One region of the Limnohabitans curvus genome, then DNA from elsewhere that is predicted to be linked to it. Evidence: predicted binding sites of a transcription regulator. Region 1 holds the regulator's gene; each other region holds the start of a gene.
What was found. Region 1 encodes FNR, which switches genes on or off when oxygen is low (the NO sensors DNR and NnrR bind a similar motif). Its sites were predicted from a motif close to TTGATNNNNATCAA; they were not measured.

Region 1 (3,277 bases):
CGCAGACTTCTCGTTGGAGAAGTTGGTTAAGAAGTGGTACAAGCACATCATCTGGATCTTCTTGTCGATCTGGACTGGCTTCACTTTTGTGGGTTACTTCACCCCCATCCGTGAGCTGGCAATGGAGTTTTTCCTGACGCAGATGAGTTCATGGGAACTGTTCTGGGTGTTCTTCTACGCCTTTGCCACGTATGGCAATGCGGGCTTCATGCGTGAGCAAGTGTGTAAATACATGTGTCCTTACGCGCGCTTTCAAAGCGCCATGTTTGACAACGACACACTCATCGTCACGTATGACACAGAGCGTGGCGAACCACGTGGCCCACGTTCTAAGAAAGCCGAAGCAGGAGCTTTGAGCTTGGGTGCCTGCGTGGACTGCACTTTGTGTGTGCAAGTGTGTCCCACCGGCATTGATATCCGCGATGGCTTGCAATACGAATGTATTGGCTGCGGTGCTTGTGCTGACGTGTGCGACACCGTGATGGACAAGATGGGCTACGCCCGTGGTTTGGTACGCTACTCCACGCAAAATGCGATGGACAACAAGTGGACGCCTCAACAAATCTGGCAACGCTTGATGCGGCCTCGTATTCAGATTTACACCATGATCTTGGTGGCGGTGACGGTGGGTTTATTTGTTTCACTCAGTTTGCGCACGCCCTTTAAGGTTGATGTGGTGCGTGACCGCTCAACCTTGTCTCGTATCACCGAATACGGCACGCTGGAAAACGTGTACCGTTTGCAAATCATGAATGCGGCTGAAACTGTTCAAACGTACCGCTTGTCCGTCAAAGGCTTGCCCGGTTTGAAAATCACGACCGATACTGAGGTGATGGTGGACCCTGCACAAGCCCGTTGGGTGGTATTGCGAGCCGATATCCCTTATGGTTCTGTCGAAGGCGGTTCGCACAAAATCACGTTTGAAATCCAGGCCCTGGGTACGGATGACTTCGTGGTCGAGAAATCTGTGTTCATCGTTCCTAGGTAATGCATCATGAAACAAGACACACCTGATACCAAACCTTGGTGGCAATACGGCCATGTATGGCTCATCATTGCGGGGCCTGCTGCAGTGGTTGTGGCTGGCTTCATCACCTTGGCGATTGCGATTCGCATTCCTGACCCCGTGGTGGCCGATGACTACTACCGCCGAGGTTTAGACATCAACAAAACCTTGGCAGCAGAAAAAGACATGCAGTTGGCGCCCGCCATGCAGGCGCGCAACCATGTGGTGACCCCCAAAGCTGAATCAGCTAAGCCAGACACCCCCGCGAAAACCCCATAACTTTTTAGCGCATTCAGCCCTAAACTGAATTAGTTCCTTCTCAGGAGAATCAGAATGTTGGCTCAGCGAATGATGTGGATTGCATGGCCCGCCTTTTTAGTGGCGGGTGTTTTGGAAATGCTGGTGTTTGCATTTGTAGACCCGCAAGACATGCAATGGTTTGGTCAGCCCATTGAGCTTTCACGACAAGGTGTGTACACCTTGTCGTTTTTTGTTTTTTGGAGCATCACAGCGGCATCAAGTGCTTTGACAACCTTGCTCTCGGTGTCGCCATTTGAAATGAACCGTTGCCCGTTGGTGCCCACCGAGCGTCCAGATGGTTGCCCCAAGCAAGAGGCGTGTTGCGAGCCTGTTGCGGTTTAACCTGGCTGACAGGTTTGTGCGTTCACGATAAGTTTGAGCGCGTCTGGATTGAGGATGCGCACGTGGCGCTGCTTGACCTCAACAATGCCGTCTTCCACAAATTTAGAAAACGTGCGGCTCACGGTTTCTAATTTGAGTCCTAAGTAGCTGCCAATCTCTTCACGCGTCATTCGCAAAACCAATTCTGACTGAGAGAAACCCCTGGCGTGCAAGCGTTGCACCAGGTTCAGCAAGAAGGCGGCTAAGCGCTCTTCAGCCCGCATGCTGCCCAGCAGCAACATCACCCCGTTTTCACGCACGATTTCACGGCTCATGATTTTGTGCACATGACGCTGCAGCGAAGTGATTTCGCGTGACAACTCTTCAATGCGATCAAACGGCATCACACACACTTCAGCGTCTTCGAGCGCGACAGCATCACAGGTGTGGTGGTCGCTCACGATGCCATCTAGGCCAATGATTTCGCCCGCCATTTGAAAGCCCGTCACTTGATCGCGGCCATCCTCAGATGAGATGCGTGTCTTGAAAAACCCTGTGCGAATGGCGAACAGCGCGTTGAACTTGTCACCATTTCTGAAAAGGTTATCACCGCGAGTCACTTTGCGACGCGTCGCCACCACCTCATCCACACGTTCCATTTCGCTCTCATTCAAGCCCAAAGGCATGCAGAGCTCTCGCAAATTGCAGTTGGAACAGGCGACTTTGATACTGGTGGAATTCATGGGTGCTGACAGTCGTTTGTGTTGATGCAGGTCAACTTTTTAATGTGCCTGCACGCCTATTATGGAGCGCAAATTTAGGTGTGAACTTATGCATTCTCTTGTCCTCAATCCAGAACTTTTACGGCGCTATGACGTGGCTGGGCCGCGCTACACCTCGTATCCCACGGCAGACCGATTTGTGGAGGCGTTTGGTGAGGCTGACTACTTGCAAGCGCTAGAACAACGCCGCGATGGTGTAGGCGCAAAAGCCTACCCCTTGTCGCTGTATGTACACATCCCGTTTTGTGAGTCGCTGTGTTATTACTGTGCGTGTAACAAAATCATCACCAAGCACCATGAGCGTGGCGCCGAATATTTGCGTTATCTAGAGCGCGAGGTCGATCTCAACATTGCCCACTTAGGTCAAGGCCAAGTGGTGTCGCAGCTTCACCTCGGTGGCGGCAGCCCTACGTTTTTGAGCGATGCAGAGTTGGCGCAACTCATGGCCATGCTGCGCCGCAATTTTCAGTTTGCGCCCGGCGGTGAATACTCGGTTGAGATTGACCCACGCACGGTCACGCGGGAACGATTGGCCGCTTTGGCAGAGCAGGGTTTTAACCGTTTGAGCTTTGGCGTGCAAGACTTTGAACCCGCCGTGCAAAAGGCGGTGCACCGCATCCAGCCCGCAGAGCAAGTGTTTGATTTGGTGGCGGCCTCGCGCGAGCTGGGGTTTGAGTCGGTCAACGTGGATTTGATTTATGGCTTGCCCATGCAAACGCCTGAGACCTTTGAGCGCACGCTGGGCCAGGTGGTCAAGCTTCGTCCAGACCGCATCGCGTTGTATGCCTATGCCCATTTGCCCGAGCGCTTCAAACCGCAACGCCGCATCCATACCCAAGACTTGCCACCTGCGGCCTCTAAGCTGGTC
Region 2 (3,277 bases), 190 kb from region 1:
CTGCGTTGACGGTCTTGGCCGTTGACTTGCACATAAATCTCAGCGTGGGCCACGTCGCCCGCAAGTGCTGCAGGTGTGATCGGGCCGATCGGCGCGCTGTGGTCAAAGCCTTTGCCAATGCACCAAGGGCGGCCTTGTTTTTTCATGTCGTTTTGCAAGTCGCGACGTGTCATGTCTAAGCCCACGGCGTAGCCGTAGATGTGGCTCATGGCATCCGCTGCTTGGATGTTCTTGCCGCCTTTGCCAATCGCCACCACCAACTCAATTTCGTGGTGCAAGTTTTTGGTGAGGCTGGGGTAGGGCATGTCACCCGTTTCGCCCGCATTGACCACCAGCACGCTGTCAGCGGGCTTCATGAAGAAGAAGGGCGGTTCGCGGCCTGTGAAGCCCATCTCTTTGGCGTGCTCTTCGTAGTTGCGTCCCACGCAGTAAATGCGGTGCACAGGAAAACGTGCCGCTTTGCCCACCACGGGCACAGACACAACGGGCGTAGGTTCAAACGCGTAACTCATGGTGGTCTCCAGTTGAAAAGGCTTAGCCTTGTGATTTGCTCACGAGTTCAAAGTGCTCTACCACTGGTGGCTGGGCAAAGAAGGGACCCACGATAGCGCGCCACTCGCCGAAGGCGGGCGACTCGCGAAAGTCCACGGTGTGGTTCTCAAGCGTGGTCCAAAAGATTTGCAGCACATAGCGCTCGGGCGACTCAATGCCGCGGTTGATTTTGTAGCCTTCAAAGCCTTTGGCTTTGGCGATGACGGTGTCCACGCCACGCTGAATGGCTTCGTCAAATGCAGCTTGTTGACCGGGTTGAATGCGGATGTCGGCGAGTTCGAGAATCATGGTGTGTGTCTTGCAAGTTAAAACTGAGCCCAAGTCTACCGTCACCGCGCCCAGCCAAGCGTCGCATTCGGGATATCCTTTCGCCTTATGAGTCACACATCCAATTCAACTACGCCGCCTTTGTTTTGGCCCATGGATTGGGCGTTGCCTGCAGGTGTGCAGGCGGTGTGTACCACACGTTTAGGCGGTGTGTCGCAGGCGCCATTTGATGGCTTTAATTTGGGCGATCATGTGCAAGACGACCCGCAAGCCGTGGCGCAAAACCGTGCTTTGCTACAAGCCCAGTTGGGTGGCGCGCGAGCCGTGTTCTTAAGCCAAGTGCATGGTGTGGATGTGGCTCAGCTCAACATCGCAACGCCCGATGGAACGCATGCCGATGCATGCGTCACGCAAGAGTCCCGAGTGGCGTGCACCATCATGGTGGCTGATTGCTTGCCTTTGTTGTTCACCGATGCGTCGGGCCACGTTGTAGCGGCTGCACATGCGGGCTGGCGTGGGTTGGCTGCCGGTGTGATTGAACAAACGGTGCGTGCCGTGTGTGAAGCCGCAGGCGTTGTCCCTGCGCAGGTACGTGTGTGGTTGGGTCCTTGCATTGGGCCGGAGGTGTTTGAAGTGGGCGACGATGTGCGTATGGCGTTCACCGCACAGGGAGACGCATCTGATGCTGAGCGCTATTTCAAACCGCATCCCACGCACGCGGGCAAGTGGCTGGCTGACCTCGCTGGCCTAGCGCGCATGCGTTTGCAGGCCTTAGGTGTCACTTCAGTGGCGGGTAACGACAGTGCGCCCGAGTGGTGCACTGTGTCGCAGCGTTCAAGGCTCTTTTCGTTCAGGCGCGATGGTGTGACCGGACGCTTCGCCGTGTGCATCTGGCGCAACTGACGCGCGGGCATTGTCGGCGGGTTGTATACCGTTTTCTGCTTGCAGTTGTGCGCGCTCAGCCTCTTGTTTGGCCTTGATGGCTCTGCGTCTGGCGGGGCTGCCCATGATGTAGCCCACCACGCTCATGGGCAGCAGACCATACAGCAAGAAAGTAAACACTGCGCCGAGCAAAGAGCCCACAGGGCTTGTCGCTTCGGCCACTGCCATCATGAAAGCCACGTAAATCCACGCGATCAGGACTAAATACATCTAGGGGTTTTCGCTTGAGTTTGATGTCTGTCAGAAATTCGAAGGGAATTCGCTGACATACTGGAGACAGTTAAAAAGACAACAGCGACTGTATAGGAGATACGCGATGGATCAGAATGCGGCCCTCAAGAGCCTGGGGGATAGCTGGCTCAAAGCTTTGGCCTCATTTCAAACAATCGGTGGAGGAGATGCAAAGACGCCTTCGCTGAGCTTCTCTCCAGACAAACTCGAGGCCTTGCAAAAGCAGTACATCGCTGAAGCCACCGAGCTGTGGAACCAAAGCTTGCACGGCAAGCCTGAGGTGAAAGATCGCCGTTTCAAAGGTGAAGCATGGGGACAAAACCCCATGGCTGCATTTACAGCCGCGGCTTACTTACTCAATACCCGCACCATGATGGCGCTCACCGAAGCCGCCGAAACAGACGCCAAAACCAAAGCCCGTATTCAATTCGCGGTTGAGCAATGGGCCGCAGCCTCTGCCCCCAGCAACTATTTGGCGCTCAACGCCGAAGCGCAACAAAAAGCGATTGAGACCAAGGGTGAAAGCATTTCCAAAGGCATTCAAAACTTGTTGCACGATCTGCAACAAGGCCATGTCTCGATGACCGACGAAAGCTTGTTTGAGGTCGGTAAAAATGTCGCCACCACCGAAGGCAAAGTGGTGTTTGAAAACGAGTTCTTCCAATTGCTCGAATACAAACCGCTCACCGCCAAGGTCTACGAGCGTCCGTTCTTGTTGATTCCTCCTTGCATCAACAAGTTCTACATTCTCGATTTACAGCCCGAAAACTCACTCATTCGTTATGCAGTGAGCCAAGGCCACCGCACATTTGTGGTCAGCTGGCGCAACCCCGATGAGTCGCTGAAGAACACCACGTGGGATGACTATGTGGAGCAGGTGGCGATCAAAGCCATTTCTGTGGTGCAAGAAATTGGTGCCACCAAGCAAATCAATGCTCTGGGTTTTTGTGTTGGTGGAACGATTTTGTCTAATGCACTGGCGGTGTTGGCAGCGCGTGGCGAAAAGCCTGTGGCCAGTGCCACCTTCCTCACCACCTTGATTGACTTCACCGACACCGGCGTGTTGGATGTGTTCATCGACGAAGGATTTGTGAAATACCGCGAAGGCCAGTTTGCCAAAGGTGGCCTGATGAAGGGCAAAGACATGGCGTCGACCTTCAGCTTCTTGCGCCCCAATGATTTGGTGTGGAACTACGTGGTGGGCAACTACCTCAAAGGTGAAACACCGCCACCGTTTGACTTGCTCTACTGGAACAGCGATTCCACCAATTTGCCTGGCCCCATG
Region 3 (3,277 bases), 480 kb from region 1:
GATCGGCGTAGCCCAAAGCCATGCCGCACACAATGTGCGACGAAGCATCCAGCGCCAAATGCTTGCGAATCAAGCCCGGGTACGACGCCAAGGCACCAATGGCACACGTTGACAAGCCCTTGGCATGAGCAGCCAACATCAAGCCATACAGCGTCATGCCCAGATCCATATAGCCACCACTGCCAAAACCGTGCGGCATGGTGACGATTAGGGCCACAGGCGCATCGAAGAAACGGAAATTTTGCTCAAACTGGGCATCACGCCCCGCGCGGTCATCACGCGCCACACCCAATGCACCATACAAAGCCTGTGCAGCCGCCACTTGTCGGCGGCGCAACGTCATGGGCATGGGGTTGGGAAAGTAGTCGTAATCCTCTTTCTCTTGTTCGCCTGCTCGCCAAGACGCCACCAACTCAGCACACAGTTGCGCCCTGACACTGCCCTGCACGGCAATGAACGCCCCTGGTTGCAAATTGGCACCACTGGGTGCCAAACGAGCCAGCCTCATCACGTCATGCAACAGCGCATCGGGAACGGGGGTGGAAAGATAGCCGCGCACCGAGCGACGCGCTTGGGCGAGGGGAGAGAAAAAATCAGGAGAGTTCACATCAAAAATTATCGACGCAATTCGCTTGGGCATTAAAAAACCCCATCACGCTTGCGCGTGATGGGGTTGCGCCAACAAAGGGTTGCTTAGAAGCGGTAGCCGATACCGACGCCGACCAGCACTGGGTCGAGTTTCAACGTACCTTGACTCACGCCACTGCTGTTGTAAACGGTGGATTGAATATTCACTTTTTTCAGATCGAAGTTAAATGAAACTTGTTTTGTCAAAGGCACGTCCACGCCAACTTGCAGGGCATAACCGTAGCTGTGGTCATCCAATGTGTAGTCGCCTGATGCCAGGTTGGTTTTGGAAATCTTTGTGTAGTTCACACCAGCACCCACGTATGGCTTGAAACCATTGAAATTAGTGAAGTGGTACTGCACCAACAATGTAGGTGGCAAGTGCTTGAATGTGCCCACGTTGGCGCCACCCAAAGCACCTGCAGACACTTGCTGCTGTTGGGGAATCGTCAAAATCAATTCAGCCGCAACGTTCTTGTTGAAGAAGTAGCTCACATCCAATTCAGGAATGGTTTTGTCGTCAACACTCAAATCCAGAGCTGTTGCATCATGGTTTGCCATGCTCAACTTAACAGCACGGGCACGAACCAACCATGGGCTTTCTTGTGCGGCCACTTGACCAGCAACCAATATACCAACAGCAGCGGCGATGAGAATTTTTTTCATGATGCTTTCCTTAGCGTAACTCGGGTCTATTCCCGTGCTGTTGATTTCATCGCAAATTGGGGAAGCATCTATTGATACGCATCAACCAGATTCACTCAAATTATTGATTTACATCAAGAGTTCCATACGTACAAAACCCCACGACTCTTGCGAGAAGTGGGGTTTAAACTTTAAAAGCTCCAACTGGGTAGCCAGCAAAAAAATCAGAAGCGATAGCCTACACGAATGACGTAATCCATTGTGTCCAGCCCGACGTCGCTTTTGGTCGTAACGCCGTTTGCAGGCGCTAGGGGTATGGGGCCTGTTTTACCTAGGAAAGTTGCGGTAGTTCTAATTGGTAAATAAGCAACCGAACCAATCACACTCCATTTTTCGTCAATGTTGTAAACAACACCAGCGTTGTAGACTGGCGCCCAAGTAGATTCTAAAGATGCCCCGTTACCAGCGAGTGCTTGTATTGATGCAGCAGCACTTGGAGATACATCTTTGAAAGACACATGCGACACACCCAAGCCCAAATAAGGACGAATCTTGTCTTGCGGCGTGTTAAAGAAGTATTTGGCAATAACAGCTGGCGTCAATGACTTGACTGTGGCGGCACCTTGCTCAGTCGTACCGTTTGCGCGTTGTAAGTCCAAGGTGAGTTTTGGTGGAATACCCAGCGAAAGCTCTACGCCGATGTTGTCGCTATACATGTGCAACCAACCGAAAGACACGGTAGTTTGGCTGCCAATAGAGCCACGTAAGCCAGCGTTTGATGCATTGAAAGCACCGGCAACAGCGTTTGGAGTACCTGCCGCACCTGTTGAAACCAAAGGCCCTACATTGGTGTCAGGATTAATCGATGCCAAACCAATGCTGACAATGTTGTCGCCAGCTTTCTGCGCGAATGCACCTGATGCCGCAACGAGTGCGGCACAAGCCAAAGCTATTTTTGAAATAGAAGTCATTTCAGTCTCCAATATGTTTTTACTTCAGAAATAAAAAGCCCCACCACTTTTGCAAGGGGTGAGGCTTTAGGTCTTTTAAATCCTAAGCTGACTTATGCCAGCAACGGGATTAGAAAGAGTGGGTCATACCAATTGCTGAGTATGTAGATTTGCCGCCGGCTGTGCTAGCAGCAGCTGAAGCAGCTGCTTCGTCTTTAGATGTACCAGCAGCAACGTATGCAGTTGTACGCTTGCTCAAAGCGTAACGCACGCCATATTGAGTTTGCTTGTACTTGTTGATGTCAGCAGTAGCGCTGGTGATCTTGCCAGAGCCGCCCAACACGAAGAAGGTAGCTGCGCCGTAAGGAGCAGTGAAACCGTATGTTGTGGCTTTGTAGTCGTACTTGCCAACTGTCTTGCCGATCGTACCGTTAGTCTCAGTACCAGCTGCGCCAGTAACTGATGTCAGGTCTTTTTCGCCTTTGACATACTGAACAACTGGCTTGATCATGCCGAAGTCATAAGAAGCGTTCAATTGAGTCAGGTTAGATGTGAAAGAAGTTGCTTTCAAATCTGCGTTAGCTGTAGACACGCCAAACACGCTTGAGCTAGTGCCTGTACCAAGCGTTTGCTCTTGTTTGTACGTTGTGTAAGCTGCGCCAACGCGCAATGGGCCTTGCTCGAACAAAGCACCCAAGCTTTGACGCTTGGCGTTGTTGACTTTGTAGCCGTTTTGACCAGCAGCCAAATCGCTCTCAAAGTCATTACGAGCTGTACCAGCGCCGTATTGAGCAGTCACAGTTGTAGTGCCTGCAATTTTTGGAGACACATACACCAAACCGTTGGCACGTGTGCCGCCGAATTCGCCGTTAGAGATTTTGTGCAAGAAACCGCCAGGTTGCTCTTGACCGATGAAGAAGCCTGTGTTGGTCGAAGTGTTGTACAACTCTGTGTATTGGTAACCAATACGCAACTCGCCCAAACCTTTGTCTGAAGCAGACACATAAGCTTGACGTGTGTTGCTGTTAGAGCCGTAAGCACCCAATGGCATGTTG

Region 2: the regulator FNR is predicted to act here: its motif matches at 1,992-2,005, upstream of B9Z44_RS12460 (PHA/PHB synthase family protein).
Region 3: the regulator FNR is predicted to act here: its motif matches at 1,397-1,410, upstream of B9Z44_RS09065 (OmpW/AlkL family protein).

The regions. Positions count from the first base shown of each region.
Region 1 covers NZ_NESP01000001.1:2,280,862-2,284,138, forward strand. The annotation lists gene ccoG (cytochrome c oxidase accessory protein CcoG) at 1-988, shown strand, start outside; gene B9Z44_RS11430 (FixH family protein) at 995-1,285, shown strand; gene B9Z44_RS11435 (hypothetical protein) at 1,340-1,648, shown strand; gene fnr (fumarate/nitrate reduction transcriptional regulator Fnr) at 1,645-2,382, opposite strand; gene hemN (oxygen-independent coproporphyrinogen III oxidase) at 2,459-3,277, shown strand, end outside.
Region 2 covers NZ_NESP01000001.1:2,471,107-2,474,383, forward strand. The annotation lists gene B9Z44_RS12440 (fumarylacetoacetate hydrolase family protein) at 1-512, opposite strand, end outside; gene B9Z44_RS12445 (antibiotic biosynthesis monooxygenase family protein) at 535-840, opposite strand; gene pgeF (peptidoglycan editing factor PgeF) at 928-1,722, shown strand; gene B9Z44_RS12455 (hypothetical protein) at 1,654-1,971, opposite strand; gene B9Z44_RS12460 (PHA/PHB synthase family protein) at 2,078-3,277, shown strand, end outside.
Region 3 covers NZ_NESP01000001.1:1,798,296-1,801,572, reverse strand. The annotation lists gene B9Z44_RS09070 (nitroreductase) at 1-640, opposite strand, end outside; gene B9Z44_RS09065 (OmpW/AlkL family protein) at 694-1,293, opposite strand; gene B9Z44_RS09060 (OmpW/AlkL family protein) at 1,497-2,243, opposite strand; gene B9Z44_RS09055 (porin) at 2,353-3,277, opposite strand, start outside.